Linked DNA regions of Lentisphaera araneosa HTCC2155. The protein of the gene in region 2 interacts with the protein of the main gene of each other region in a pairwise test. Links are inferred from orthologs where the notes say so. Each region holds a gene or a part of one and is shown on either strand. Other genes may lie near its edges. The genes, in order: LNTAR_RS22450 and bioB.

What was found.
Region 1: the proteins of bioB (region 2) and LNTAR_RS22450 interact in binary tests that used the Escherichia coli proteins (3 or more experiments, as listed by UniProt). The link is inferred for Lentisphaera araneosa HTCC2155 from one-to-one orthologs.

What each region holds. Positions count from the first base shown.
Region 1 is NZ_ABCK01000036.1:8,566-24,458, reverse strand. Bases 8,971-11,776 are described here. They hold LNTAR_RS22450 (class II glutamine amidotransferase), read right to left. Parts: upstream 10,858-11,776; coding sequence 10,084-10,857; downstream 8,971-10,083. Other genes in these bases: rlmB (23S rRNA (guanosine(2251)-2'-O)-methyltransferase RlmB), read left to right, coding at 10,978-11,571; LNTAR_RS22455 (pseudouridine synthase), read right to left, coding at 9,219-10,091; LNTAR_RS22460 (SLOG family protein), read right to left, coding at 8,971-9,155. Outside these bases: LNTAR_RS22500 (hypothetical protein), read left to right, coding at 175-1,143; LNTAR_RS22495 (3-keto-disaccharide hydrolase), read right to left, coding at 1,645-2,334; LNTAR_RS22490 (hypothetical protein), read right to left, coding at 2,447-4,156; LNTAR_RS22485 (exodeoxyribonuclease III), read left to right, coding at 4,367-5,143; LNTAR_RS22480 (hypothetical protein), read right to left, coding at 5,134-5,391; gshA (glutamate--cysteine ligase), read right to left, coding at 5,393-6,937; LNTAR_RS22470 (serine/threonine-protein kinase), read left to right, coding at 7,083-8,141; LNTAR_RS22465 (hypothetical protein), read right to left, coding at 8,314-8,784; more of LNTAR_RS22460, read right to left, coding at 8,781-8,970; LNTAR_RS22440 (sigma-70 family RNA polymerase sigma factor), read left to right, coding at 11,781-12,620; hemH (ferrochelatase), read right to left, coding at 12,694-15,117; LNTAR_RS22425 (bifunctional metallophosphatase/5'-nucleotidase), read left to right, coding at 15,309-15,893.
Region 2 is NZ_ABCK01000015.1:103,861-119,866, reverse strand. What follows is about bases 6,122-9,040. They hold bioB (biotin synthase BioB), read right to left. Parts: upstream 8,175-9,040; coding sequence 7,068-8,174; downstream 6,122-7,067. Other genes in these bases: LNTAR_RS15455 (SH3 domain-containing protein), read right to left, coding at 8,177-9,040; metX (homoserine O-acetyltransferase MetX), read right to left, coding at 6,122-7,090. Also shown: LNTAR_RS15505 (TPM domain-containing protein), read right to left, coding at 1-59; LNTAR_RS15500 (TPM domain-containing protein), read right to left, coding at 49-477; LNTAR_RS15495 (LemA family protein), read right to left, coding at 474-1,055; LNTAR_RS15490 (DUF481 domain-containing protein), read right to left, coding at 1,139-2,215; LNTAR_RS15485 (DUF481 domain-containing protein), read right to left, coding at 2,215-3,342; LNTAR_RS15480 (UbiA prenyltransferase family protein), read right to left, coding at 3,436-4,185; LNTAR_RS25890 (CCA tRNA nucleotidyltransferase), read right to left, coding at 4,186-5,343; methionine biosynthesis protein MetW, read right to left, coding at 5,344-5,940; more of metX, read right to left, coding at 5,933-6,121; more of LNTAR_RS15455, read right to left, coding at 9,041-9,418; LNTAR_RS15450 (hypothetical protein), read right to left, coding at 9,432-10,130; excinuclease ABC subunit UvrA, read left to right, coding at 10,344-13,163; LNTAR_RS15440 (TIGR02450 family Trp-rich protein), read left to right, coding at 13,160-13,357; LNTAR_RS15435 (hypothetical protein), read left to right, coding at 13,739-13,942; LNTAR_RS15430 (cupin domain-containing protein), read right to left, coding at 13,939-14,283; uxaC (glucuronate isomerase), read left to right, coding at 14,469-15,869; LNTAR_RS15420 (SDR family oxidoreductase), read left to right, coding at 15,879-16,006. UniProt on the Escherichia coli protein: Catalyzes the conversion of dethiobiotin (DTB) to biotin by the insertion of a sulfur atom into dethiobiotin via a radical-based mechanism.

The DNA.
Region 1 (15,893 bases), on a different replicon or contig from region 2:
AGAAGTATTGTTTTTTTTCCAGTTCAAGTCCTAAACATTCAAGCAAGTTACTTGGGGTGTCTCAGCACTTTGGTGCTTGGCTACCTTACAACATTTTGCTTAAGTACAAAAGTTGGGCTTTGCTTTCGTACAAGTGGACTCATATATTCTTACTACATTGGTAAGGAGATGTTTATGATTCATAATCGTATAAAGGAAAAATGTGCAGATCAAGCAGTCTACTATTTAGTGACTAATCGAATTGCCGGCGGCAGAATGTTATTTAAGGATCGAGAAAAGTATAAACTTAAAGAACTATTGTTTGCGGGGCGCGCAAAGTTGAGTTATGAGGTGATTGATTATGTCTTTATGGGTAACCATTTTCATTTATTCATCAAGATCCCTCCAATGTCTCACATGGATGATGTGGAGTTGCTTGCCCGTTACAGGCTATATAAAAATAATGATGAAGTTAACTTTATTAATTCAAAACAGAAAGATGATTTTAAAGAGAAAATCCATGACATCTCATTTGTTATTGGGAACTTTGAGCAACGTTTTGTCCAATGGTTTAATCGAGTCCACAACTCGTGGGGACGTTTGTTCGGTCAAAGATTTGATTCTGAAATGGTGGAGGTTTCTCATCAATCGGATTCATTACTTCGAGTGATGGCTTATATCTCTTTAAATCCAGTTCGAGCAGGGATTGTCACTGACCCAAAGGATTTCTTTTTCTGTGGATATGCTGATCGTTTGGCAGGTGGAGGTGTTGGAAATTGTGATAATGACTTCTTTGATCTCTTTTGTCGTAACATTGTGGCAGTAGGTATCAAAGATAAACAAAAGCATTTTAGGGAGGTTTTTAGGGCTTATATGCTTGGTTTGCGTCGTTATAAGAATGCGGATTCAAAAACTGTCAGGGAATATCTGCGGACAGAATCTAATCTGTCCGCGGAGGCACTCCAGTGGGATGATCTCTTTATTCACAAATGTAGATTCTTTACTAAATGCCTAGTAATTGGCTCAGAAGCTTTCGTTCGAGAGAAGTTGGCCAAATTCTCCGACAAGATGAAATGGAAGAGGATTCATAAGCCTTACACTGAAGATGACTGGAACGATATTTATTCACTTAAACCTCGAAGGCGGGGAAACCCCGCGGGCTGAATAGGTGGGGATGCACAGTTATTGATCAATAACATCAGACTTAATTAGGACGAATTTTAAACCGTTTTGATTAAGTCGTTGTTATTTTAGCTAAATTTGTACTCAATCGGCTAAGAATTTGCTCAGATTCCTCACTCCATATGCAACTAAAACAGAAAATGACTTTTTACAGGTAATTTCAAAGTCCCTAAATTCAGAAAAAGAGTCCCGATTTGAGACTCTATTCAATCAGCTTTTTTTAAGGCCTGTCCTTGATTTTCTATTTTTTAAGGCCTGTCCTTGATTTTCTATCAGCTTTTTTTAAGGCCTGTCCTTGATTTTCTGTCCTTGATTTTCTATCAGCTTTTTTTAAGGCCTGTCCTTGATTTTCTTTCTTCAGCTTTTTTTAAGGCCTGTCCTTGATTTTCTATTAAGGCCTGTCCTTGATTTTCTAAAGGGTTGTAGTTATTAGTCAGAAATGAATGGTGTATGACATATTCTTTATTTTGAGTTAAGGCTTTTTTAAAGAGGGAGAATATGCATCTTTCGAAATTCAATTTTCATTAATGCGCCATCGTGAATTTGTAAGCCGATTACTCCCGACTGTGAAGCCTTGGGGTCATGATCAATAAAATCCATTATTTTGACTCCATTTAACCAGTATTCTAAGCGATTAGATTTCGCACGAATAGTTGCGCGATTCCAGTCGTTCTTTTTGATCAATTGAGCTGTTATCTTATTATCTGGAAAAATACGTAAGGAAGGGCGGGCATACCAATCACCTAGGGATCCTAAGAACTTGTTATAAGAGAGGTCATACTCGTAGCCAGAGGCCACTTCAAAAGCTCCTTTTTTCTTGATGCGATCAAAAATGAAGGGTTTTACTCGATAATAAATGCCGCTATTGGGAGCGATACTTCCTGTGAGTTTGAATTCGCTAGTAAAAAGAAAATCACCAAATTTTTGTTTAGTGTACAGCCACTCGGGCTTTTGAGGTTTTTCTTTTCCTGTGTCACCGATGATAACATTATCAGAGATTGACCAAAGTGACGAAGTCACTTTCCATGCCTTCAGAGAATTATCTGCTATGAGGTTAATAGACTCTTTACTCTGTACTTTGGGTTCACTAGCTTCATTGACGTTTTTGTCAGCCGCTATGAGACCGCCGGCAAATAATGAAAAGCAAAATAATTTAGTCAGTATTAGTTTCATAATCTCTCTTTCATAAAGTTAGTATGACCTACTGAATTGTGTCCTATCAAGATGGATAATCTTTGAAAGAACTAGCGTATAAGCCTTAAGCTAAATGCTCATTAAAGCAAGATTAAATACTTACGCCTTTGATGAAGTTTTCGGGGATGACTTTTGAGTAATTCATGGCGATTTTGAGTTCAGCGCGCAGGGTTTTGTTACGTAGGATACGGCTGCGAACAGTGCTGAGAAATTTCTCAGCCATTGCTTCACGAGAGCACATGACGGCGGCTTCCACAAATGCAGTGGCCTGGATTGCAACGCGGTTGTAAGCATAACGCAATTGGTCTTTGCTAACGGAACGAATTCGCTTGAGAAGAACACTGTGGACTGAGCGCGTGAGGGTGATACGCATTTCTTCACTAATAGGGTGACGCTGGAGGGCTGGGAAGAGGTAGTCCATGTAGGTGTGGAGATCTTGGTTGTTTTCGATTTCCATTTCTTGTGACCAACGGACAAAAATCCCTTTCATGTCTTCAGAAATAACTTTAATTTGGGAATGATCTGGGATTTTTTTTAATTCAGCAATGAGAATAAGTGTGAAGGGGAGTAAAAAGTTGCCAGGGTGACGAGCAGACTTCCAACCAAGTGGATCGCAGTTAAGAAGACGTTTGTTGATGGCTTCATAATCACCAGTTAGTGCTTGCAACATGGCCATGAGTCGACCGTGTCCACCCAGTTTCTCGAGGAACTCAATTTCATCTTGAAGAGCGCTATCGTCAGGAGCTTGGTGGACAGTGTTGCACCAAGTGACAAGACGACGTTGGTCAGGTTCCATACGCCAAGCTTCGTGGCGATATTTAAGTGCAAGCAGTGTGTCACCATCGCGTTCTGCAATTTCCGCAAGCCAGTCGGCTAGGACGGCGCGTTTGTGAGGAGCTTTGACAACTTTGATGCCCTTCATACAGGTTTCTTCTGCTTTTAAAAGATCATTATCTTCTAGGTAGTGAGTGACGATGTCGAAGAAGAGTTCAGGGTGCTGCTGCCCTGTTCTTTCAGCTTCTTCTTCCATGCCTTCAACCCCTTGTAGAAGGAAGAGGGCTTCGCGAATGAGCCAGAGACGTAGCGATTCGAAATCAGGTTCGTTGACGGCGTGGTTTTTGAGGTACTTCAACCATTCGGGGAGGAAGGCTTCGAGTTCTTCATCGGAGAAGGGAAAGGCGTCATTAATAAGTGTGAGACCACAGCGACCTTCACCTAAGGCTAAGTTCTCCTGTAAAATGTCATAGATTTCAGCAGGGCGACCTTCGACTTCAGTGATTTCAAAAGCACTGCGTAAGTAGCGAGATTTAGCAGCAGTAATGTCTGTAATGACGATGTCTTGTGCAGAATAGAGTTGGTGTTCAACAGCAATGTCTTCAGCCACGTGTAAAGCAGAGAATAGGAAGGAATAGGAGCGGGCTGCTTTGGCATATTCTACGTTGAGGAAGGCGTCGTTTGTACGGGCGAAAAGGACGTCCATGTCATCGACCCAAGCGGGAAGTTCTTTGGGGTTTTCAATATCGAGGGAATGATCGTAGAAGCCCATTGAGATTTTTTTGTAGAAGGATTCAACATCGTCAATGAGTTGGAGGTCGTCATCAAAGTCGACTTCGCTCTCGTTAACTTCATCGATATCTTCAAAGGCAATTGCCTGGAAAAATTCCAAACGTTTATCAACGGGGAGTTCGCTAGCGAAGTCAATGATATTGCTTTTGAGTTTGTCTACGGGAATGGCGTTGATAACTGTTTTGATTTCAGTTAAAAAGGCATCGGCGGGATATTCTTGAGTTCCATTCGTCATTGTTGAGCTCCTATTCTCATACTCGATAATGCTTAGTTGTTATATCCGGATTCATTTAATAGACTTAGATAGTGAAAAGTGTAAAGTATTTCATGGGGTGGAAATGAGAAAAGCCGTAAAAAAAGTCTTTTTTTCTAGCCTAGGAGAAGCAGAATTGGTCAAAGCTCTTATTTTCTATGCAATAAACATAAGAAACAGTAAGGTTTGAAAATGAGTGTGAAACTAATTTCATGGAATGTCAATGGCATTCGAGCCGTTGAAAAAAAGGGCTTCGTAGATTTGATGCAAAGCTGGGATGCGGATGTGATTTGCCTCCAGGAAACTAAAGCTCACAAAGAGCAGTTAAGTGATGAGCTCATCAATATTGGCAATTATACTTCCTATTGGCATTCGGGTGAGAAAAAAGGCTATTCAAGTGTGGCAATTTATAGTCGAATTGAGCCGATTCGCGTCATCGAAGGTTTAGGAATCGAAGAATTTGATCGTGAAGGGCGCGTGATTATTGCGGAATATAGCGATTTCTATCTATTTGGCGTCTACTTCCCCAATGCTCAGGCTGAATTGAAACGGATTGATTATCGCTTAGAGTTTGGCGATGCATTGATTGAGCAACTCAAAGAAAAGTATAGCGATAAAGCCTGTGTTTTATGCGGGGATTTCAATGTCGCTCACAAAGCTATTGACTTGAAGAACCCGAAGGCTAATGAAAAGAACCCTGGTTACTCCATCCAAGAGCGCAATTGGATGGACAAGTTTTTGGCTGCAGGTCATGTGGATACTTTTCGAATGTTCAATCAAAATCCGGATGAGTATTCTTGGTGGTCCTACCGCGGTGGAGCAAGAAGCCGAAATGTGGGTTGGCGCATTGATTACTTCTGTGTGAGTGAAAGTGCTCGTGATCGAGTTCTTGATGCAGGCATCATGCAGGAAGTCTTAGGTTCGGATCACTGTCCAGTGAGCATCGAGCTAGAGAGCTCTCAGGGCTGAGCTTTTATCGACATGTCGACGTAATAATAAGCCATAATTAAAATGCTTAGAACTAGAGCCAAACTCAGACAGAGTTTGGCTTTAACTTTTGGGCTCAAACTCTCCGAAGAAATTCCTTCGCTTTTTAAACAGGCAGCACAAATTTTAGCAACTTTGCCTTGAGGATTTTTGCAGAGTCCGCAAATATCAGTGCCACAAGATAAGCAGGACTGAGTTTGAGTCGACTCGGGGTGTTTAGGGCAATTCATTTTAATCCATGTTTAGAAATTGTTTGAGGTAAGTTGGGTAGTCTGGGCCTTCACGCTCAATTTCTTTTTGTTTTTCAAGGGACAGGGTAGAAGCCTCTTGGAAAGCGGCTTGCAAGTTAGCATCGGCATCAAAGTTTTTGAACGATTGTTGATGTTGCTCAGAGAGTGCTTCGGTTAAACCTAAGAAGCTCTCATTTTCTAAGGCTTGAATAACGCGATTTGAAGGAAGTAACTCTGGCTTTGTGAGACGTTTTTCTATTTCTGCGATGGCTTGGCTGAAATCTTTAGTCTTGCGGCTTTTATCAAGGATATCGGCGACTTTCTTGAGGTCATAGAAAATCCTTGTGCAGGCTTTATGGAGATCGAATTCGTCATTTTGCGGGCAGCGCAAACGCAGGTCTTTTTTTCGTCCTTGGACAGTGACTCGCATGAGATTGTCGCGTGAGCATTCACGGGATTTATCAGTTTCGGGAGAGCTTTCTTTGCAGATGAGGTAATAGAGGAAAACTTCCATGAAATCAATTTGTGCTTTGCAAATGCCCAGCGGTTCAAAAGGGTTGATGTCCAGGGTGCGAACTTCGATATACTCGACTCCATCTTGTTTTAAAGCGACTAGGGGTCGACGGGGATTTTTTGGGTTTGGCTTGGGTCGAATCGTCGAGTAATACTCAAATTCAGCTTGGAGGAAATTGTCGGTCAATTGAGTTGGACCTTCATCATCAACTTTGGGTAACTTAGCCCATTGTTCATCAGTTTCGGTAACGGCTTTCTGTAAGCCCTCGGTGTATTCGTCCAGGGTGTTGACTGAGATGTTGAGGTTGCCTTGGCGTGAGGTCGTGTATCCTGCATCACTCATGCGAACGGAAACAGCTTCTGGCATGCAGTAGGTCTCGGGCCCGATTTTTTCTTTTAATTCTGAGTCCACAAGTTCACTGAAGCTCTCGTGAAAGGCTGGAGAAGCACCAAAGAGGTAGTTGACGAACCAGTTATAGGATCGGAAGTTTCTCAATAAAGAAAAGTAGTGCTGTGATCGGAAATCTTGATCATTTTCGCTTTCTTTAATCTTGGCGAGGTTTGTCCAAAAATCTTCACTAGGAGAGAAATTGAAATGAAGACCAGCAATTGTCTGCATTTTTTTTCCATAGCGGTAGGAAAGGCCACGGCGATAAACTTTACGGAATTCGCCAGCACCCGAAGGTCCATATTCAGCAATCGGAATGTCATCTACTAAGTCGCATGGCATGGATGAAGACCAAAGGTTTTCGCCTTCAGGTAAGTTTTTGTGAATAAAATAATGTAGATTACTAAGGAAATGGATGAGATCGTCGCTCTTATCAAAAATAGGTGTGACTAATTCGAGCAAGGCTTCAGAAAAATCGGTTGTAATTGAACTGTGGCAGAGGGCAGAGCCATAGGCTTCTGGGTGAGAACCTAGAGCCATACGCCCGCCCTTGACGAAACGAAGTGCCTCCCTCTCGAGTCCCTTGTTTGAGCTGTCTAAAGCAGCTGATTCTGAAAGCTTGTTCAAAAGCTTAAGCCAATCCATAAAAACTATCCTAGTAATCTCAAAGATAAAAGTTTCTAATAAATGTTGAAAAAGAACAAATACAAAAGCTTGTGAGTAAAAAAATACGCTACAATTATTTTAATTGAGCACTAAGATAAGGGCAATGAATTAAGGATAATAATTAATGCTAATCAAATTACGTTGCAGCAAGTGCATGAGGAAGGTCTCTGCCGAAGATGATTTACTAGGGAAAAAAGTACTTTGCCCTGCATGTAATTCGGTTATTCCTTTGCCCTCGCCACAATTTGGTTTTGGTAAACAGATTAAAGGCTATGCCATTGAGCAATGGCTTGGTGCGGGTAACTGCGGCGAAGTTTATTTAGCAAAGCAGATCGCGATGAATCGTCATGTGGCGCTAAAAGTGATGAAAGCTTCGGAAGATTTGATTGAAGAAGATAAGAAGCGCTTTTTGCAAGAAGCGCAAATTTTGGCGCAGCTTAATCACCCTAATATTGTCCCTGTTTATGATGCGGGAAGTGCAGAAGATTGTCATTATATGGCGATGGGTTATGTGAATGGTCAGACTCTAGAAGAAGTCATTAAAGAAACTCAATCACTTAAAGAAGTTGACGCACTTAAGTTGACCTTGAAATTGGTTCAAGGTTTGCGCTACGCTTGGGATGAGTTTGGGATTTTGCACCGCGATATTAAACCGGCGAATATCATGATTAATCAAAATCACGATATCAAGATTATGGATATGGGTATTGCTAAAAACACTCATCAGGATGCTAATATAACTCAAACAAGTCATTTGGTTGGCACACCTTATTTTATGAGTACAGAGCAGGCTCAAGCCCATCAAGACCTTGATTTTCGGACGGATTTATATTCCGTAGGTTGTACGCTGTATAATATGATTGTGGGGGATGTTCCTTTTAAAGGTGGTACCATTATGGAAATTATGGAACATAAGTTCGCCGATAAAGTAGTTCCCCCAAAAGAGCTGCGTCCCTATATCAGCAAGAGTACCGATAAATTAATTTTGGAAATGATTGCATCCAATAAGGATAAACGCCCAAAGTCTTACGATGATTTAGAAGCTAAGCTCGAAAAATGTCTACGAGTCGCAGAAAAGCGCAAGCAAGTAAGTGATGACAATAAGCAAAGCAAGGTGATCAAGGCTGTAGTGATTCCGCTCGTCCTTATTATCGTCATTCTTGTTATTGTTTTAGCACTTTAATTTAAATTTTTACGATTACTTAAGAATGTTATGCGCCGTTCCTTCAGAACGGGAGGATGCCAGAATTATAGTCCTATGGTTGAAAACCATAGGCGGGATTATGCCTTGTGCCTTCGGCACACTTACTAGTGTTTTTTACATAATAGAGCTAAATTGATTATGGAATAAATTTTCATTTCTGTCGGACATGGCGCAAGAGCAACCAAATGCGTTTTCGTATATTATTGACGCGTATTTGCCAACGGTAGTTTTCTTTGTCGCACACAAGTGGGTAGCGAATTTTTAGGTCGTTGATGCGATCGTAGATACTTTCGACCAAGTCTTCTGTGTCTTTCCCAGTCCAAGAGGCTAGAGCAGTGTTTTTTAGTGAAGGGTAGTTGGGGATTTTTGAGTCTTTTAAACTATTAAAGTTGTAGCCTTCTTTTGAGAGACGTAAAAATTCTTTACAAGTGATTTTATCGATGACCTCACCAATGGGAATTTTGTCATTCACAATGAGGTCTAAGTAAGTTAGATTATTTTTGAGTTCGCTCAAAAGTGCTCGCGAATCACCTTTGCTGCGTTTAAGCCACTTGCTGATTTCGCTAATGGCGGAACCCGCAGAGGCGAGAGATTTGAGGGCAGTTGGGATATTAAAACTCATGAATCATCCTCGGTGTTAAAATCAAAATGGAGTTGTGCATTGGGTCGAAAATCAAAGATTTTGAGGTCTCTTTTTCGAGCTTCCTCAAACATAGAGTCAGTTCCCTTGCCACCGGGGAAAACAGCAAGAGCATCGGCATAATCAGCCATTTGACGATTGCGCAGTGGGCCAGCCATTTTACCATAACTTTGCCAATCAGCTTCAAAAACTTTCACGGGGATTCCTTGCTGCTCAGCCCATTGCTTCGCGTCTGCGTCAACGCCGGTGGCTCCACCACAAATGACAGTTTTAATTCCTGTGATTTGCAGCAGTTGTTCGTAGTCACTTGGAGTGAGATGGTAATGACGACCGCCTGCGATAATTAATTTCATAACTTACTTCCTCGTATCTTTTACCATTAAACCTTAGCCTTTCAGAGTCAAGATTTTCCTTGCTTAAAAGAGCAGTTTAAGTTGGGATTGGAATGAGTGACGTTTTTTGCTAAAGGGGTCAGTGAAGGCGATAGATTGAGCGAGTAGTTGCATGGGCTTTTCATAGTTATCAGGTGGTTTCTCGACGAAGCTGGGGTAGAGGGGGTCATGCAAGATCGGGTAGCCGATTGAGGCGAGATGTACGCGGAGTTGATGTTTTTTTCCCGAAATAGGCTTGAGTTCGAATTTAACTAAGTTGTCCTTAGCTTCGATCACATTGATGTATGATTCGCTGTTGGCTTTGCCTTCTTTGATTGCACTTAGGAACCAAGGCTCACCAGCTTCGATACGGTTTTTAAGGTGCCAGTAGCCTTGGTCTGGAGCAGGTCCCGCAGAGATGGCATGGTAAGTTTTTTCGACTAGGCGATTTTCAAAAAGCAGTTGGTAATCTTTACGGATGCTTACTTTTTTACTAAAGAATACGAGGCCTGCCGTCAGTCGGTCAATGCGATGAAGAGGGGAGATGTCGGGATTATTTTGCGATTCTCGCAAGCGGTAGACCAAGGTTTCTTTTACATAGGGACCAGCGGGATGGATGGGGAGGAAGTGTGGCTTGTCGACGAGTAGTAGGTTTTCGTCTTCGTAAAGAATTTGTTCCTGAAAGGGGATGACTTTTTCATTTTCGACTTCTCGATAATAGATAAGGTGCTGATCACCACAATAAGGCGCCTTAGCATTTAGAGTTTCTTCTTGAGTTGTGGTGATCTTGCCTTCCGTAAAGCGTTTCGCCCACGTATCACGAGAGATTTGAGGAAAGGTTTCACAGAAGAAGTCGAGGTAGTTTTGGTGATGACTCTCTTTGGGGAGCCAGACTTTTGAGGGGATTAATTTACTCAAGGTCTAATACCTTCCCGTCTTTGAAAACTAGAAGTTGGCCCTTTTCGAACTGGGTCCATTCTTCGTTATCGGTAAGTGGTTCGGTTGCGATAATCGCAACTCGATCTTTTTTTGTCGTCACAGCAGAGAAATTAATGCTCAAATCTTTATCGCTCAGGTGCGCCTCGCTAAAGGGTGCTTGTCGAATAATATAGCACAAATGAGTGGTGCAATGAGCAAAAATGTATTTGCCGTTGGAAAGCACGAGATTGAAGGTGCCGAACTTAGCAGCTTCTTCACAAAATGATTTTAGGCAATCGTAAATACTCTTGAGTTCTGGCTCGTGAGTCGGGCTGAGTTCTCGGAAGCGATTAAGCAGATCACAGAAAGCCATTTCGGAGTCTGAATCACCAATGGGTTGAGTGGGGACTCCTCCAGAAAATTTATAACCCCACAAGTCGCCATTATGAGCATAAACCCATTGTTGCCCCCAAAGTTCTCGCAGGTAAGGTTGGGTGTTTTTTAATTCGACAGCGCCTATGTTGGCTTGGCGAATATGGGCGATAACATTGAGGGATTTGATGGGGTAGTTTTTGACGAGCTGTGCAATTGGTGATTCAATAGCTGGTAAGGTATCGTGAAAGCTTCTACAGGCACTTTCTTCAAAAAACGAGATGCCCCAGCCATCACTATGCTCGTCAGTAAGTCCGCCGCGTTGGGCAAAGCCGTCGAAGGAAAAGCAGATGTCTGTTGGAGTGTTGCAATTCATTGCAAGTAATTGGCACATATTATTCACCTAGATAATTATTTTATAAGCTAGTTTTTGGTGAGAGAATATTCAATCTGTTTGGATATTTCTTTTATAAGTGGAATATGTGAGCATAATATAATTTATGGAGTCATAATCATGAGTCGTTTTCAAAAACGTGGATCGCGCTTTGGTACGGATGACAATGAGAGTCGTGCGAACCGCCATGCACAGGGTGGACGCCCACTTTTAAAACAAGAAGATGAATTAGAGAGTTTCTTAGAAAGTAAAAAGACTCCTTTTGTCTTAATTTTAGATGGAGTCCAAGATCCGCACAATCTTGGCGCGTGTATACGTACCGCTAATGGGGCGGGCGTCGATGCCGTGATTATCCCCAAAGATAATGCGGCACCCATTACTGATACAGTTATGTCTGTTAGTTGTGGGGGAGCCTCCAATACAGCTATCTTTCGCGTTGTGAACATTGCTCGGACAATGGAAAAGCTGAAAAAGATTGGTGTGTGGATTGCCGGGACATCAGATAAAGCAGATCAAGATTTATACAATTCTGACTTGAAAGGCCCAGTTGCCTTGGTGATGGGATCAGAAGGGAAGGGTATGAGAAGGCTCACGGAAGAGAAATGCGATTTTTTACTGACTATCCCTATGGGAGGTACAGTGCCCTGCTTAAATGTATCTGTTGCTACAGGTGTATGTTTATACGAAATTGTTCGCCAAAGAGCCGAAAGCTGAAATAAGGCTACTAAAGACTCCTTTATGATTCAAACAGGGCTTTTAAAATTAATTTACAGTTAAGAAATTGAAAAAAAGTTTTGCTTTCTTTGTTTGAGACCTTTTTCCTCCCCATAAATGATTTATCCTTAAGGTAGGCACTGATTTTGTCAAAGAGGAAAAAGTGCAGTGAGAGTTGTAAACGTTGTGTCGATTTATTAGGAGGTTCTATGGGGCTCTATCAAGAAAGTATTAAAAGTTACATGCAAAGCATTGCGACTTTGCCTTTGGTCTCAGTTGAAGATGAGATTGAATTAGCCAAATTAATTGAAGCTGGTTCTGAGGATGCCCGTGAAAAACTGATTATTGCCAATCTAAAATTAGTTGTGAAGATTGCGCACGATTATAAATCACTTGGTGTTCCCTTGGCCGATTTAATTTCAGAAGGTAACATTGGTTTAATGAAAGCTGTGGAAAAATTTAGACCTGGTCATGGTGCTAAGTTTTCTTCCTATGGTGCTTGGTGGATTAAGCAAGCGATTCGTCGTGCCGTTGCTGAGCAGGGTCGCGTCATTCGCATACCCGTACAGTCAGCCGTTAAGATTCGTAAAATTCATCATGAAGCCATGTTGCTAGCTGAAAAATTGGGTCGAGTTCCTTCAATGGAAGAAGTTGCTGAAGCAACAGGTTTTTCAGTACGTTCTGTGCGAGGCATGTCTGTAGCATCAACTGCTCCTGCGGTATCACTGAATACAACTTTGAAGACTGGAGAAGAAGGTGTTTTAGAGGATGTGATTCCCGATACACTTCTTAAGCTGCCAGGCGATAATATGAATGAGACTGACGTGAAACAAGTTTTATTAGAGGTTATTGACTCGAAGTTAACTGAGCGCGAGCAAATGATTATTAAGATGCGTTACGGTTTAGATGGCCATCAGCAAAAGACTTTAGAAGAACTCAGTGATATGGTCGGAAGAACGCGTGAACGTGTTCGCCAAATCCAGTATCAAGCACTCAGAAAACTTTATGCGCATTTAGATTCAGATATTTTGGCTTCATTACAAAGTTAAGCTTTAGATCACTTAAAAAAAAGAGGCCCTAACTCGATGAGTTAAGGCCTTTTTTTTGTGATGAGATTTGAAACTAGCTTTCCGCCTTCTTCTTATCGGGAATAGACTTCATCATGAATAGTGGTATGATAATGATAGCGGCAGCTGCAAAGAAGGGAGCAAGGTAAGTGAACTTCCAATAAAGGATACCACCTAAGATGGGCCCTACAGTACGAGCAAAAGCACCAGCAGAACGATAGACTCCCAAAACTCGGCCTTGGTCACTAGCAGGTGCATACAGCGAAACGAGAGCTGTTAAGCACGGTATGACCATCGCTGAGCCTACAGCCATAAAGAAGAGACCGAGGTAGAGGACGAAAGCACTTTGCCAAAGTCCTGCAAGAGCTACTAAGGTGAGGCCAGGGATGAGTATGATAAGTCCCTTTTTGGTAACGACACCTTCGCCAACGCTAGCCGCTTTTCTACGAACATAGCCGCCTTGAACCATTGATAAAACGAAGCCAATGAAGACAAAGAGTAGTCCGTTTTTTCCTGGGCCATAGCCTAGGCGTTCATCAGTCAGAAAAGTCAGCATGTTTTCAGCAGCACCAAAGGCAACGAGGAAAATAAAGTTAGTAAAGATGACTGCGCTAACTCCAGGGTAGCTTTCAACCTTGAATAGTTTAATGGGGTTGATGGTACGGTGGATTTCGCCTTTGCCGCGTTTTTCTTCTGGGAGAGTCTCGGGGAATTTCTTATAAACAAAGAAAAAGTTAATCATGGAGAGTACAAAAGCAATGGCGGCTGGAGCAGAGAAGGGGTTGACACCATAGTCTTTCCAGTTAGATACTGTAGAGAGGTCGATAGCCCAAGCTGAAAGACCACCAATTGCAGGGCCTAAAATGAAGCCTAAGCCAAAAGCAATGCCGATAATGGCCATTCCTCTAGAGCGAGTTTTTTCTGAAGTTGTATCAGCAACTGCGGCGGTCGCAGTGGTGATATTACTACCCATTAAACCAGAAATGAGTCGAGAGATAAGGAGTAGGAAGAAGCTTCCAGAAAAGAACCATATTAAGTAAGAAAGGGCTATGCCAAATATAGAAAATAATAAAATTGGACGTCGACCAATACGGTCTGATATGGTTCCAAAAACTGGAGCCATAAGGAATTGTAGGAAGGAATAAATGAAGATTAGAGAGCCGCCAAATAGTGCCATTGTAGCATGTTCATTACCCGTTCCACCAAAAGTCGCTTCGATTTGGTGGATCATGTCCATTAGAGTACGGAAGAATGTACCTTCTCCTTCAACTTCGTTATAGTAAGCTAAGATTCCCGGGAAAAGGGGGAAAATGATTGAGAAACCAATGAGGTCCACAAAGAGTGTGAGGAACATGGTTTTGAGGACGGAGCGATCTTTCGGAGAGAGTTCGCCATCAGGATATTTATCGAGGCCTTTGTAGGGACAAGTCTCACATTGTGTAGAAGCATGGCAGCAGCCTTGCTCTTCAGCTTTTGGGAATTCACAGGGTGAATGCTCTAGGCGTGGGATTTTTTCAGGTTCTTGGAAAGCAATTTCTTCACCGAAGTTTTTAACCCATTGATCATCGTCGTTAAGGCAGGGGATGAGGCGGAAACTTTCACCGCCATGCTCAAGGAAAATTTCTTCGAGGCCAATACCAACTTCTTCCAAAGTTTCTAAATTGTCAACCACAAAAGCAGGGCAAGTAACGGCAACGTTTTTGATTCCTTTGTGAGCGAGTTCAATCAGGGTTTCTTCTGTGCCGGGGGTGAGCCAAGGTTCACGACCGAATTTTGATTGGAATGTAAGGAGGATGTTTTCCTTGTCAATGCCAGTAACTTGATCAGCAATGAGATGTCCAGTTTCAGTACATTGAGCAAAATAAGGATCTCCTCCTCGAACTCGGCGAATGGGGTAGCCATGAAAAGAAAATAGGAGCTTTTCGGGGGGATTGGTAGCAAGGTCTTCACTAATAAGCCTTGCTACATTATTTATATAAGATGGAGAGTTATGAAAATCTTCGACAAATTCAATGTTCTTACATTTACCATGTTCAGCAATACCTTTTTCAAGCATATCCTTGCAAGAAAGAGTGGTGGCTTCACAGTATTGAGGGAAGAGAGGTATGACACGGATTGTTTCACAACCCGCCGCCATAAGTTTACCATATTGATGAGGTACATTAGGTTTACTCAAAATATATGAGTATTCGATGAGAATGTTTTCGTCATCAATTTGTTCTTGGAGCTTAGCTGTGAAGGATTCCGTATTGCGAAACAATGGAAAAGTATCTCCTTCCCAAATTTTAGCATAAGCTTCCGCCGATTTTGGTGAACGAGAAGGTAGGATAAAGCAGTTAAGAATGATTTTCCACGCAAAGTTTTGTTGATCAACAACTCGTGGATCAGATAAAAACTCGCTTAAATAAGATTTGACATCAGGGACGGCTGGGCTGGCTGGTGAGCCGAGCTGAATAAGTAAAATACCTGTTTTTGACACAGTTGTAACTCCAAGAAGATTAGAAATTTGGCAAATATATCGCAGTTGCTTTTTAATAAAAGGCTGAGTGTAATTTAAGGGCAATCTTTCATGTTCTAATCATTAATTAAGACACGTGTTTAATTGATAAGAGCTTGCATCTATAAGGATTTTTTTGTATATTCAAAGCTCAATAGTTTTAGAGATGTTAAATGAAAGATAAACTTACCTTAGTCTACACGACGGACTTACATGGTTTTTTAGTGGCGGATAGTTACCTCACTGATCAAAAGTCGAGCCATGGACTTATTCAGACGGCTAGCCTCATTAAGCGTATTAGGCGGGAAGAGAAGGAAGTTATCTTTTTTGATAATGGCGATACTCTATCGGGCTCTTTGATTTCTTTGCGCTGTGGTGAGGACAAGCGTTATTCTAATCCAATGGTTAATGCCCTCAATGAACTGGATTGCGCTTTTTCTGTTGTGGGTAATCATGAATTTGATTTTGGTCGCAAGTATTTAGATAAAGCCGTTGAGCAGTCAAATTTTCCTTGGTTGGGAGCCAATTTAGTAAAAAACCGTGGTGGCAATCCAGCATTTGGTCCTGCCTGGCATATACAAACTACTGAGAGCGCCAAAAAGGTGGCATTCATTGGCTTGACAACTCCTGAAACAGCTGAATTAGCTCATGAAGATGCGATCAAGGGTTTAACTTTTTTAGATCCTCTGGAAGTTTTGGGTCCAATCCTTAAAGAAGTTAAAGATTTTGGTGTGGACTTAATTGTCGTTTCATCTCAT
Region 2 (16,006 bases):
TCAGCAAAAAGGAATTGAGATAAATTTAAAAGTAAGAGGAAAAATAGTTTAATCTTCATGGAGGATCTCATTAGATAGTTCATTAACGTCATCTGATTGATAAGGGAAATGAACTTTAAGCTTCTCGCCAATCATGTGAATACCTTCGGCTAAAGCATCAGCGTAGGCGTCTTTTTTAAATTGATCAACCATGTGTTTGATCACATCGTCCCAGAAACCATCTTCCACTACATTATTAATACCTTCATCACCTAAAACTGCGAGTTTGTGATCTTGGTAAGAGAGCACAATGAGTACTCCGTTTCTTTGCTCAGTTTTATAGAGTTCTTTTTTGTTAAAAACTTCTTGCGCATGCTCATAAATGTCGCCTTTGCATTTCTTGCAGAGGTAGAGTACGACTTCGCCAGAAGTATTAAGTTCGGCTGCAGTAATGGCATCGCCAATTTGAGCTTGTTGCTCTTTGTTGAGAAAACTCATGATTCGAAATCAACTTTAGGAACTTCTTTATCTTCCGGGTTTTCGATTTCAAAGAAATCACGTTTTTCGAGGCCCATTCCCCCAGCGACTAAACGACCAATAAAAGAACGAATCTTAGTATTATATTTTTTGACAGCTTCATTATAGCGAGTTCTTGCAACGGCGATACGGTTTTCTGTGCCTGTAAGCTCGTCTTGGAGACGAATAAAATTTTGATTCGCTTTTAAATCAGGATATTTTTCCACAACGACTAAGAGGCGACCAAGAGCTTTATCCATCATTGAAGAAGCAAGAGATTTTTCTTTAACAGTTTTAGCCGAACCAATTTTGGTACGAGCTTCGGCAACTGCTACAAAGATTTCCTTTTCGTGTTTTGCGTAACCTTTGACAGTGTTGACTAGATTAGGTAAGAGGTCTGCTCGGCGTTTGAGCATATTGTCAATTTCTGCGAATTGAGAATCGCAGGCGACATCTAATTTTACTAAGGTATTGTGGTTGACCCAATACATGATTCCCATTGTAACAAGTATTAAAATGGGTGCGATAAAGCAGGCGGCGATAATAGCAATTTTATTCATAATGATTCCCTCGTTTAGTTTGCAAGATTTTACTCTCTTTACAGAACTTTTCTATATAAGAGAAGTAGATAAGTCGAGGGATTTTAAAAAGTAAGGCCTAAACGAAGAAAATATTTTGTGTCATCTTTGGAACGTGAACCATTGGGGTGACTGACATACTCTTGATCCATGCCCATGTTGAGGCTTAATTTGAGGGTTTCATCCATTGTAAAAGGGATTTCATAACCGCTCTCTTGGTTAATTATGTAGTGACTGAACTCATCGATAGAGGGGTTGTAACGAACTTTACTGTAAACAGAGCCCCAGATGTTTGCTTTTCGTTTGAAGCTTACTTCTATTTCTAGACCGTGGCCGGTGTTATCTTTATCACTTTCTTTTTGATAATCTTCGTGACGCATAGCAAGTCCCAAGCGACTACGTAAAACATGACGTTCATCATCTAAAATATAATAACCAAAACCACCAGCTAAATCGTAGCGATTTTGTATATCTTCAAAACGGTCTTTTTCCCATCGTGAGCGAAGGTAAAGTGAACTCGGGTCATTGAGGGCTTTAGGGTGCTCATAGTCGGAGCCGACTACATATTCTTCTTCGTTGTTTACTTTATTGTTTTCACCCAAGATAAAGGAACCGTAATTCAGAAGTTTGACCCCATCTCTTTCCCATCCGACAGAACCACCACCGCGGTAGTTATCTTTGTCCGAGTTGCCAGTTTGTTTCGCCAAATTTAAGTAGAGTTTATACTCCCACGGGCTGACGGGTTTAATGTAAGATGGATGGTTGTTATTAGGTTCCCACAAGGAGAGGATGGACTTTGTTTCAATAGGAGCTAAATCGTTCTCGATGAAGGCAGAATCTTGCTCTAATAATTCATCTTTAGAGGGGTAAATGATTGTCTCTTCAATTGTGTAAGCGAGCTTACCTTTAGTGGTATCATTTTCGTCATATTCAATATTCTTGACAGTGTCGGTTTCGTATGAATCAACGTGAACCATAGGGATAATGATGAGTCCAGTAAATTCAGTTTCTATACTGAGTTGGTCTTTGTAGACTTTTTTTATATTTCCAAAAATTCGAGAGCCATCAGTAAGTCTTATTATATCTGCTGATAAAGTTGTACTAATGCCTAAGAGAAGAAGGTGTAGAAACCTTTCTTTCATTAGAAATTAAGAAGGAGTTTTAAGTAGAATTCGTTGTCAGCTTTTTCACTTTCGTCGGAAGGTAAACTTGTGTATTCACGATTGTATCCCACTTTTAGACTAAGTGTCATCGTTTCTGATAAACTATATGGTAGCTCGTGGCTTACATCTAAGTAATATATGTAATCCTCTTGTGGGTCCTCAAAAACTGGTGCATATAGGGCTTCGGTTCTAAACTTACCCCATTGGCCAAAGTTTTTAACAAATAATGCCTGAAAGTCCCCAGCTAGTTTTTCATTGTCAGCACTATCATCTTCACGGTAACGTTCAATCCTTTCAGCAATACCGGTACGAACTCTCAGAGTAATGTCTTTGGGGTCGCGTAGGAAATAATGACTGTAACCAACAGCTAAGGTGTGACGAGCATCCAAGTCATCGAAACGGTCTTTTTCCCAGCGATAGCGCGAATACCAAGCTTGCATGTGATCGAGGCTAATCGGTGATTCATAATCAAAACCTCCAGTATATTCTTCATCAGTATTTGCACCATTTTTATTACCAAGATCGAAAGCAGCGAATAACTTAAAAATCTTTCCATCTTTTTCATATGTTGCTTTGAATCCACCTTCGTATTCATCTTCATCAGTATTGCCAGTTTCCTTAAGAACGTTTAGATCAATGCTATAATGCCAAAGCTTAAGAGGTTTCACATAATCTGGGTGTTTGGAGCCAATGGGCCATAAATTTTTAAAATCTTCAGTTGCGACAACGGGTTCGAGTGCTTCAACTTTAGTGGTTTCATTTTCTTCAGTTGGTGCAGTTTCAGACTTTTTGAAATCTTGTTCTTTCACTTGTTTCTTAGGAGTAATGACTGCTTGCCCATTCATGTAATCAATTAAACCAACTACGGTTTGTCGATTATCGTATTCGAGGTTGGCATCTTTCTCTGTTTTAAAAGATTCAACTTTGCTGAGTTTGATGACGATTTCTCCTGCGAAATCAGTCTGAAAAGTAATAGAGCCTTTGGTGATTTTTGTGATTTTACCCGGCAAGACTGCACCATTTTTTAAGGTGACTTCATCAGCAAAGGTAGAATAGAAACTGAGTAGAAGAAGTAAACTTATAGCCTTAAAGTGTGTAAAATTCATGATCCATCCGTTATGTGAAATTATTTTTGAAATTCTCGAACAGTAGTTCTTGTGAGGACTTTAGGCAAGAATAATTGGAGGTTTTTTTTCTTTTTAGAAAGGAGCAATGATAGGCCAAATTAAAGCAAGGTCATATTGAGTTGAATTCGCTCTGAAATACTGGGCAATCAAAAGATGGATATATGCTAGAGAAAAGCCTTTCATATTTATAAAGAAAAACGTGACACTTAATAAAATACATAATCCAATGGCAATAGGAGTGTTTTTTTGAGAGGTGTTGGCGATGGTTTTTATCTTTTGTTTACTATCTCCTAGTTTATCTAAGTCGTCACAGAAAATGACGTTGATGAGGGCGAGTATGAAGCACGAGATGAAAAAAAGTGCGTTAAACTGAAGAAATGGTAAAACAGCAGTTATGAGTGCCCAGGAAAAAGCGATAGAGAATTCTTTAGCTAGGAAGAGTTCTTTGAGACGCTTTTTATAAAAATAGATTTTAGGAGAGAGATATAATAAAGTGGGGATGCTTGCAAGGATTAAAATAAGCCACTGTCTCTTTGTGAGAAAGAAAGATAAGCCTAAACAACAAATCAAGGATGTGATACAGAGTTTTTGAATGAAACCTTGGTGTTTGCGTAAGAAAGACCATCGTTCAGGGTGATTAACTTGATCTTCAGGTGAGTTTTGGTAGACTCGTTCAATATTGTATGTGAAAAAGCAGGCAAAATAAACAAATAAAAAGAGCTGCCATTGTGGCGTTTCAGAGAGGAATGCGTAGAGGCTCGTGACAATACAAGTCACCTGACTTGTGTGGAGAAAAGATGCTTTGAATTTAGCTAAGGACACTTAGCCGATTTTATTTAATATTTCTTCTTTGTTCAAGCCTTCAATCTGAAGGAGGGCGGCTCGATCGAGTATATGGCGAAATTCCGGTCCAGGCTTAATATTCATTGTGTGGAGATCTCCACCATTAATTAAAGGGTTCTTAATTGCTTGGTCAATATCATCCAGCTGATTTAATGTTTGTTCAAGGGCAGGACGTGGTTCTGTTTGTTCAATGACATTATGTAAATAATTAAGTAAACGAGAACTATTATCGCCACATGACTTTAAAATTTGATAAGATTTTTCAAGTGAAAATTCGCCTGTGTTAAAATAAGCAAGATGTTCAACTAATTGACAAGAAAAGCGAATGATGGATCGACTAAGTTTGTATTCTCTACAAATACTTTCGACTTTGTTTTTATCACCACTAGGTCTAACGAGGGCAGCAAAATAAGTCTCGCCATCATATTGAGCTGCACGACCAACTTCTTCCCACCAAAGTTCATTGGCGTAATGATCTTTGGTGCTGTCGAAAAGAACATCCAAGATATTCATTGAGTAAAGAACTTTTAGGAACTCTTCGGCGTGACCTTGAGCTTTTTTGAATTCATCACTTATACGCTCTACTGAAACGTGCTGAGTTATTTTAGGCGCCAGTTCTTTTGCAGCGATAAGTAAATCAGTATCGATTGACATCTTAAGTCGAGAGGCGAAACGAGCCGCACGTATAATTCGCAGGTAATCCTCAGAAAAACGTTCTTCTGCAGTGCCAACTGTTTTCAAAATTTTATTTTTTAAATCATTTTGTCCATTAAAAGGATCAATGATTTTTTTACCAAGAAGAGCAATGGCATTGATCGTAAAGTCGCGACGAGAGAGGTCTTCTTCAATCGTTTTTGAAAAGCTCACATTGGCATTGCGACCATCGCAAGAAACATCAGTACGAAAAGTTGTATGCTCATAAGGCTTACCATCAATTAACACGGTTACGGTTCCGTGCTCTATGCCGGTGTCAAAAGTTTTATACCCAAGTGATTTACTTAGGTCTTTAAAATCGTAAGGATGTATAGCTGAGGCAATATCAATGTCAACTACATCAATACCTAAGAGTCGATCTCGTACAGCGCCGCCAACTATGTAGATGTCTTTGCCGAAGATTTCACAAAAGTCCGGATACATTTAGTGGCTCTCCAGGGTGAAGACACTGAATTCTGAGAATAAATTTTTGTTAAATGACTTTAAAAAATGATCGCCGCCAGGATACACATGAGTAATGCGAAAACTTTCTTTTTCACACATGGAATAAAAATCGCGGATAGAGCCTAGGTGAATATTGGGAGTGTTATACCATTCATAGGGAAGATGTTTAGTGTTGGGCATCATTCCCTTGAGAGTGATTTGGAGTCGTGACTTCCAGTAAGCTAGGTTGTGCACAGAAACAATAACTTTCTTCCCAACTCGTAGTGCTTCTCGAATGAGTTTGTCAGGGTTGTGAACTTGTTGCATTGTTTGACTAATTACGACAAAATCAAAGCTCTTATCCTGGAAAAAACTCATGCCTTCTTCAAGGTCGAGTTGTAGGACGGGAACTGCGTTGGCAATACAGTCGATGACTTCTTGCTGACTCACATCAATCCCTTGGACTTCGCAAGATTTTTCAAGTTTAAGGTGTTTGAGTAATTTGCCTTTGCCGCAACCAAGGTCTAGGACACGAGATTTTTCTTTGATTAAAGATGTGATGATCGAGAAGTTGGCATCAAGTAATTGTTTATGCATTGGAGCAACTCTCGAGTTGTTGTTCAAGGAAATTGCCAATGATAGGAGCGAGTACGTCAACTTCTAGCAAAAAAGCATCATGACCTGCATCGCTTTTGATGTTACAATAAGTTGCTGTGCGATGATTTTCTGCTAAAGCGTTAACGATTTCAACTGATTGATACGGCGGGAAAAGCCAATCACTAGAAAAGGAGATGATACAAAATTGACAAAGACTCTTAGCTAGAGCTTGTGCAAGGCTTTTGTCTTCACCTTCCTCAGCTAAATTAAAATAATCCATTGCACGGGTGATATACAGGTAGGAATTGGCGTCGAAACGATTAACGAATTGGCGACCTTGGTAATTAAGATAGCTTTCCACTTGGAAATTGTGGGTGAATTCGTAATTAACATCATCCATTTCTTGGAGTTTACGACCAAATTTATTTTGCATCGAAACATCAGATAGATAAGTCATATGCGCAATCATTCGGGCAATAGAGAGGCCTTTTTCGGGTTGAGTTCCTTTCGGGTAATTGCCGTCATCAAAGTTTTCGTCTTTGATGATGGATTCACGTCCAACCCAGTTGAAACCAATACTCAACGGAGAACATTGAGCAGCAGTTGCAATAGGGATGCATGAATGAACTTTTTCAGGGTAAGTTACCGCCCATTGCAAGGCTTGCATGCCACCTAAAGAACCACCTGCAACGGCCAACCATTTTTCAACGTCTAGATGTTTCATAAGTTCATTTTGAACGTTGACCATGTCGTAGATAGTTGTCATGGGGAAATCTAAATTATAGCTTTCTCCAGTTTCAGGAGAAGTAGACTGGGGACCCGTAGTTCCATAGCAGGAACTTAAGATGTTACTGCAGACGATAAAATACTTATTTGTGTCAAAGCTTTTTCCCGGGCCAACCATTTCGTCCCACCAACCAGGCTTGCGGTCATCTTCTGAATGTCGGCCAGCTACATGTGCTGAGCCCGTAAGGGCATGGCAAATAAGAATGGCATTACTTTTTTCAGCATTGAGTTCACCATAGCTTTCATAGCAGACTTGAACTTCGTTGAGATTTTTGCCACAACGAAGTCGAAAGGGCTCCTCTTTTGAAGCGAAGCTGAAAAATTGTTCTTTGACGAGCATTTTAGCTGCAGGTGCTTGGGGCACAACCTTCGGGTTTAGTTGTTTTTGGATTTAGGATTGAAGGATTATCATCAATCGAAAACTTTTTAGAGGAAGCTTCATCATCTTCGATATTGAAGGCTGCTTCATTTTCAATTTCAAAACCAGCATCTTTAATGAGACGGAAAACTTTATTTTTGCGATCTCCGCGAGTGACTAAATAACCTTCCACAAAAACTGAGTTGGCGGCGTAGAGTGCAAGACTCTGGAGTCCACGTAAATGACCTTCACGACCACCACCCATACGGATTTCAGCTTTTGGATTGAGGAAGCGGAACAAGCAGAGGATGCGAACGCAACGAATTGGGTCCAGTTGGTCGAAGTCGAAGATGCGATTGCCCTCAACAGGAACGAGAAAATTCACGGGGATAGAAGGAACGCCCAAGCGACGGACTTCGAGAGCAACATCGACGACGTCATTATCGCTTTCACCCATACCAGCAATCATGCCAGAACAGTTCTCTAAACCAGCTTTGCGCGAATTGCGCAAAGTTTCGAGACGATCTTCATAAGTGTGAGTGGTGACGATTTCTGGTGTGTGAGATTCAGAAGTGTTGAGATTGTGATTGAGGCGATCGAGACCAGCATCCTTGAGTTTTTTTGCTTGTTCGTATTCAACGAAACCGGCAGATAAACAAGTCTTAATTCCCACTTCATCCTGGATTCGCTGGATGATATTTGCGAACTGATCCGTTCGTTTGTCATTTAAACCCGTACCAGACGAAACCATGCAATAACGGTAGACACCGCGCTCTTTGGCTTGACGAGCTTCTTCAACAATCTCGTCTTCTGGCTTTAAAGCATATTTATTGACGGGGAGGTCTGAATCCTTTGATTGTCCACAGTAACCACAGTCCTCAGGGCAGAGGCCATTTTGAACATTGTTGATTTGGTGGATTTTAACTTTCTTACCAAAAGTTTTCATGCGAACATCGCCAGCAGCAGAGGCGAGTTTGAGAAGGTCAATTTCTGGGGATGCAAGAATTTCTAAGCATTCTTCACGGCTAAAGTCCTCATTAGCGAGAGCTTTACTTGTCCAAAGTTGGTATTTATTTGACTCTGAAGTCATTGTTACTTCCTAATGATTTTATATTTGTCCATATGGAAAACAGGACGAGACCAGCCTTCCTTACGTTTTTTTATTCCAGTCATGGCGATCTCCTGCTCATACAAAGTGTGCAGGTTTTCTACCTTGCCGATTACATAGCACAGAGGATAATACTCTTTGTCAATTTTTACAGCCAAAGCGAAATCAACTATTTGTCTATCTTCTTCTCGAACTGGCATGATGATACCTTTGATAGCCGTTTGCCCTTGCTGGACAAGGAGTTCAATCTCATCGATATTCCCTAATTGAGCAGTGATTTCTTCTGAGGCTTGGATTTCGAATTCATCTCGGCTGATGTCATTTTCAACATTGTTGACCACTTCGATTTTTTCTTTGCCTCTTAGGATATCTTCATTTTTCTCATAAATTTCTTTTTCAGCTTGGTTAATTTCGCTGATTTTGTTTTCATTATTCTTTTTTAACTCAGTTAATTTCTTCTCAAGTTCGTCACGCTCTTTTTCGGCTTGTGCGATCTCATCACGAAATTGTTGTTCGATTTTTGCGAGTTCAGCACGTCGCTCATCAAAGTTATAACTCTTTTTAATGGCCGCATTAACCTCTTTACTAACTTCATTGTCAGCAGTTGGATTCGCTGGTTTTATGGGGATAGCCTTAATATCCTGAGTTTCAGTTTCTTCGACTTTTGCGGTCTTAGTTTCAGTTTTATCTATTTTGACAAATTGTTTGCTGACCCAAGCGTTCATCCAGGGTTGAGCTTTGATTTTTAACCAAGTATTATTTTTGCGATAAAGGACTTCAACTCTTGCTCCTACGGGCGCCGTGCCCAGTGGAGAAAATTCAATTCCTGCTCCTGCATAGGCTTGAACATTCTTAGGCTTTACTTTGCCTTCTTCATCAACGTGCTTGGCAGCAATCCACGCTGAGCTGTGTTCGGGGGCAACAATTTGTAGCCAATCATCAGTTTCTTTAATAATTTCAACTTTGCTATCGCGTTTGATGCGATCAATAATTTCAAAACGAACAGAAGGGCGGGCGCGAACATTGAGGCGATTTGTAATAACCACCCCCTGTTGACGTTCGAGGACGATTTTAGCAGGAGGCTCAACTTTTTCTTTTATTGGAGCGACTTCGTTTACAGCTTTTGGCTCAGTCTTTGGAGCTTCAATACCTTCAATGACAGGCTGTTCGTTGGCAAGGCTAAATAAATTTAAAAGTAGACAAATGGATAATAAAATATATTTCATGGTTTAGGGAATCCTATTTGAGGATAAGTAAGGCAAAGCATAGAGTCGCGAGCTCAAGGTATTCTCGGTGACTATTGATTTGGTCTTCGAATTCTAAGTTTTGCAGTTTAGTTTTAAGGTAGGGAGAAAGGAAATAGATGCCTGCAAAGCAGAGGGCTACGGGAACGATCTGTTCAGTAAATAAACAAGGAATGACGGCACAGCCAATCGTTAGGTAGAGGCACATATTTTGAATGTTGGCATCTTTGTTTTTGAGTTCTGCTAAGAATCTAACACTTAAAGTATATGCAGGAAAAAGAGGTACGAGAATGAGCCACCAACTTAAGCCTTTATGGAGTAGATAGGCAATGGCGGCTAAGCGGAATAAAATAACAATTTGAGTGATGGCGACGGGGGCTTGAGAAAGCTTCAGGTCATGGGCTTTGTTGATGGAGTTGCCAAAGTTGAGTATTTGGAAATTATTTGACCAAGATAAGAGGGCGTTGATGATAAAACTTCCAAGAATCACGGCACCAGCATTGGATTGTTGCTGGAAAAATAAAATAATCTGCGCACAGAGCCAGAGCGCAAGGCCATTGATAAATCCAGCGATGGGAAGGTAGACACAGTTTTCACAGTTAAATTCACTGACTTGATCGCGTTTGTGTCCAGAGAAGATTGCCCATGCGCGCTGTAGTGCTTCTAGGTGGCTATTATTTTCGAAGGTTTTCAAGATTTGCTATCTCCATAATGTTTCGGCTAAGTTAGCACGAAGAGCTTTTTTATCACCTAAAGAATTTCTCGCTTTATTGAAAAAAGCCTAGAAAGTCAGCAGTCTAATCACTTCGAGATGACAAATTAATCTTTACATGGCCTTTTTGCGCTGGAGAATTGATATATTCAGCCAGTCTTCCATATTTAGTGAATTAAATTTAAAGGACTTCAAATGGAAGATATTTTTATTAAAGGGGCTCGCCACCACAATTTAAAAAATGTGGATGTGCGAATTCCGCGAAATAAGCTAGTGGTTGTCACCGGCCTGAGTGGTTCAGGTAAATCATCTCTCGCTTTTGACACGCTCTATGCTGAAGGGCAAAGACGTTATGTGGAGAGCTTGTCATCTTATGCACGTCAATTCATGGATCAGATGGAAAAGCCGGAAGTAGAGCAAATCACGGGGCTTTCACCCGCTATTGCCATTGAGCAGCGTGGGGGCGTGGGTAGTCCACGTTCGATTGTCGCAACAAGTACTGAAATCTATGACTACTTGCGATTGATGTATGCGCATGTGGGTAAACGTCATTGTCCTCAATGCGGTGAACGAGTTCAGAGTCAGAGTGCCGAAGCGATTGTGCGCAAAGCGCAAAGTTTTCCTGAAGAGAAAAAAATGCTTATCCTCTCTCCCTTAGTTGAGGGAAGAAAAGGTGAACACAAGGAAGTTTTTGAAAAAGCCGTGCGCGACGGTTTTGCTCGCGTTCGCGTAGATGGCGAAATGTGTCGTTTAGAAGACGTGCCCAATTTAGATAAAAATTTCAAGCACAATGTCGACCTTGTTGTGGACCGTATCAAAACGGGCTCAAAGAGTAGTCGTCTGACTGATTCAGTGGAGACTGCGCTCACTTATGGTGGCGGCTCGATTATTTTTCAAGTAGAAAATGAGCAGGGGGAATGGGATGAACACAAGCTTTCAGAACATTTAGCTTGTGATGCCTGCAATATAAGCTTTTCGGAACTGCAAGCACGTGACTTTTCATTCAATAGTCCCTATGGTGCTTGTGGAGAATGTCATGGTTTAGGGTCTGTTCAGACTCTTGATATCGACATGATTGTTCCCGATAAACGCAAGCCAGTGAAAGATGCTTTCCCATTCTGGAAAAAAGGTCCTCGCCGCTTGGTTTTCTACTACAAGAATTTACTTGAGTCAGTTGGCAAGGCCTATGACTTTGAACTGACCACTCGCTTTGAAGACTTAAGCGAGAAACAACGTGATGTCTTGCTTTACGGTACCGGAAAAGCTATCCGCATGGTGTATAAGAATGCTGGACGTTGGTATGATGTCAATAAACCTTTTGAAGGTGTAGCGCGAAATATCACTCGGCGCATGAATGAAACGGGTTCAGATCGTCAACGTGAAAAAATTCTTAGCCTCATGGTTCGACGCGAATGTGGATCATGTCACGGGGATCGCCTCAAACCGGAATCATTGGCGGTCACTGTCAAAGATATGCCCATTAACCATTTTTTACGCATGTCGATTGCGGACGCCGCAGAATTCATCCAGAATCTAGACTTTAATGAAACCGAAAAAGTCATTGCAGGAGAAGTGAGTCGCGAAATTGATTCACGCTTAGGTTTTCTTAACGCTGTAGGTCTTAATTATCTCAACCTCAATCGTGAATCTTCTTCTCTCTCTGGTGGGGAAGCGCAGCGAATTCGCTTAGCGACTCAGTTGGGGGCGGGCTTAGTGGGAGTTCTCTACATTCTAGATGAACCGAGCATTGGTTTACACCAACGCGATAACGACAGACTTTTAGCTACCCTAGAACATTTACGTGGTTTGGGAAATACCGTTGTTGTTGTCGAGCACGATACAGACACCATTTTACGTGCGGATTATCTCATCGACATGGGGCCCATGGCAGGTCGCTTAGGTGGTGAAATTGTTTTTGCAGGTCCGCCAAAAGAAATTATGAAAGCCGATACACTTACGGGCCAGTACATGAGTGGCAAGAAGGAAATCGCGATTCCCGCAAAGCGAGAAAAGGGCAATGGTAAGAGTATTAAAATTAAGGCTGCGGCAGAGAATAATTTACAGAAAGTGAATGTGAGCGTGCCGCTAGGTAAATTTGTCTGTGTGACGGGTGTTTCGGGTTCGGGTAAATCAACACTTGTTCACGAAATTCTCAAGAAAAGTATCAACAAGCATTTAGGCATTGGGCGTGAACGTCCAGGAAAAGTTCGTTCGGTTGAAGGTCTAGAAGAAATCGACAAGCAGATCGTAATTACGCAGTCACCCATTGGCAAAACTCCTCGATCAAACCCTGCGACGTACACGGGAGCTTTTGATCAAATCCGAACTCTTTATGCCTCCACACCAGATGCAAAGGCACGGGCTTATAAACCGGGACGCTTTAGTTTTAATGTCAAAGGTGGCCGTTGCGAAGAGTGCAAAGGCGATGGTTATCGCAAGATTGAAATGAACTTTCTTCCGGACGTTTTTGTGGAATGCGAAGTTTGTCGCGGGCGTCGCTACAATACCGAAACTTTGAGTGTGCTCTACAAAGGTCGCAGTATTGCCGATGTTTTAGAAATGACCATTGACGAAGCCTACGAGTTCTTTGATAAGGTGCCGAAGCTCAAAAAGATTTTGGGGACATTAGAAGAAGTCGGTTTGGGTTACTTACACATGGGACAAGCGGCAACGACTTTATCGGGTGGTGAGGCCCAACGTGTGAAATTAGCTTCTGAACTTTGTCGTATTCCACGTGGTCATACGATGTATATTTTGGATGAACCGACAACGGGTTTGCATATAGCCGATATTGATCGACTCTTACAAGTACTTCATCGTTTGCGTGATGCAGGTAATAGTTTGATTGTCATCGAGCACAATTTAGACGTTATCAAGACTGCGGACTGGATTATAGATATGGGACCTGAAGGCGGTGCCGGCGGCGGTCAAGTTATGGTCAGTGGGACACCTGAAAAAGTTGCGAAGTGCGCAGCATCATTTACGGGTCAGTATTTGAAGCCCATACTGAAATGATGGATTTTAAGCACCTTTTAGACTCCAAGTGGACGGCGGTCGAAATTATTGATCGTCAAAAGCATTTTACGGTGATTGCTACGAATGAGAAAGCAAAAACGGCTCAGCTCAAACCTTTATTAAAAGGTAAGAGCCGCGCCGTTAGTTTAGTTGAGTTGCGCAATCCGCAAAAATGGCAGAGTGGCTGGCTTTAGAAATTAAAAAGGGACGACTTCAAAATTTGTGTTAACGTAGATTTTCTCTATATAAAATCTGTCATCAAGATCCTCATGGCTTAACTGGTCTTGCTCTTCCCTAACACAAGAAAAGCAAAGAAAGCAGATAAATAGTAAGGCCAATATTATTTTTACGCTCAATTTCATACACTAAATATCCTAATCATAAGTAATCAATTGAGTGTACTTCAATAAAGCTCAATGAGACAGAAGTTATTTTCTTTGGAGATCATTGATCTAGTCAATAATTATAGATCTATTTATCATATATCTTAATAATTATATTTATCCTCGCTGAAAAGAAGTCATTGAGATCCAAAAGAAATGGATTAGATTGACTTAAATTATGAGGAAATAGATATGTCCAATCAAGGTTCTACAGGAAATGTTTTAGCTGCGATCTGTAGCTTTTTTATCCCCGGACTAGGTCAATTAGTCCAAGGGCGCTTAATGAAAGCCGCCATCCATTTTGTTTTATGTTCTTTACTTTGGATTATTTTGTTGGGTTGGATTGTCCACATTTGGTCAATTTGGGATGCAGCCTGCTGGAAACCTAAGTCTTAATCAAAGTATTCGTCGTCGGGGTCGAAAGCGGGAACGGGGATATTGACTATTTTCATTTTACCAATGGCGCTATGACGGCAACCTGGTTTGATTAGTATAGTTGAATCCTTGCGAACGGGGATGAGTTCGCCATCGAGTTCCATGTGACCTTCACCTTCTAAAATGAGATAGATTTCGGTCATCTTTTTGTGGTAGTGCAATTCTGAATCTTGCTTAATGTCAACCATATGAATGCTGGCAATTTGATCGGGGTCATCTGTAAAGGCGCGACGTGTGGTCCCGCAAGGGCAATTCACTGTATAGAGCTCATCAAAATTCACCACAGAATAATTTTTATCCATAAATCAACCTTTTTGTTTTTAAGGTACAATGGTGTTTAATTGCATGCAAATAATTCAAATACTGGATTTTGAATAAATTTGCCTAAAAGGAATAATTGCGTAAAAACCTATATAATTTCGTATTTTGCAAATTGTGAATTTGTCCCACTATCTTTAGTTTAGCTCAAACAAGTAAGGATTAAGAAATGAAAAAATTTATGGATGACAATTTTCTGCTGAGTAACGCGGTGGCAGAAGACCTCTATCACAATCATGCGGCTAAAATGCCTATTATTGACTACCACAACCATTTACCTCCAGAAGATATTGCTAGCGACCGTTGTTTTGCCAATATGGCAGAGGCGACTTTAGAAGGTGACCATTATAAATGGCGCGGAATGCGCAGCAATGGCATTGAAGAGCGCTTCATCACTGGCGATGCCAAGCCAGAAGAGAAGTGGCAGAAATGGGCTGAGACCATTCCTTTCACCATGCGCAATCCCTTGTATCACTGGCAGCACCTTGAACTGCAACGTTATTTTGGTGTTAATGATTTACTCAATGGTGATAAGGCCCGAAAAATTTATGAGACATGTAATGAACAACTGGCGAATCAATCGCATTCCTGTAGGAATTTGCTAAGACAGCAAAATGTCGAGGTTTTATGTACGACTGATGATCCAGCGGATAATTTGCAGTTTCACCAAGTTTGCAGTGAAGAAATCGAAGACTTTAAAGCTTTGCCAACTTTTAGACCTGACAAAGCTTTAGCTCTGGATGATTTATATGCTTGGAATGAATGGATTGATAAACTCGCACAGATTGCGGATCAAGAAGTCAAGAGTTTTGACGGTGCCTTACAGGTGCTCAAAGATCGCCACAACTATTTCCACGAACGCGGTTGCCGCCTCTCGGATCATGGTTTACCAAGAGCTTATTACACGGACTATACGGCGAGTGAACTTGATGCGGCCTTCGCAAAAGCTCGTGCCAAGACGGAGCTGAGTGATCAAGAAAAAGAAATTCTGTGTACAGCTTTTATGCAGGGATTTGGACGTTGGAATGCCGAGAAGGGCTGGGCAATGCAATTGCATTTAGGCCCCATGAGAAACAATAGCACTCGCCGCTTTGAAACTGTGGGACGAGACGCGGGTTTTGACTCCATGAATGACCTACCAATTGCTGAAAAACTCTCGCGTTTTATGGATAGTCTCGATGTGAAAAATGAGCTTCCCAAAACGATCTTGTATAACCTCAATCCGAAAGACAATGCCGTTCTCGGAACAATGATTGGCAATTTCCAAGATGGTGGACAAGCCGGTAAAATCCAGTTTGGTTCAGGTTGGTGGTTTCTCGATCAACTCGACGGAATGGAGAAGCAAATGAATGACCTCTCTAACTTCGGCCTCATTAGTAAATTTGTGGGCATGTTGACGGACTCGCGTTCTTTCTTGTCCTTTCCTCGGCACGAATACTTCCGTCGCTTACTCTGCGACTTATTTGCGCGAGATGTGGCCCAGGGGAAACTACCTGATGACCGCAAGTTCTTGGCTCAGTTGATCGAAGATATCTGTTATAATAATGCGAAAAATTACTTTAAATTTTAGGAGAAAACAATGAGTTTAAAAGATAAAATATGTGTAGTGACTGGCGCGGCTGGAGTTCTTTGTTCAGCACTTGTGGAAGCTTTATTGGAAGAGGGTGCAAAAGTCGCACTTCTCGGTCGTACAGAAAGTAAATTAAT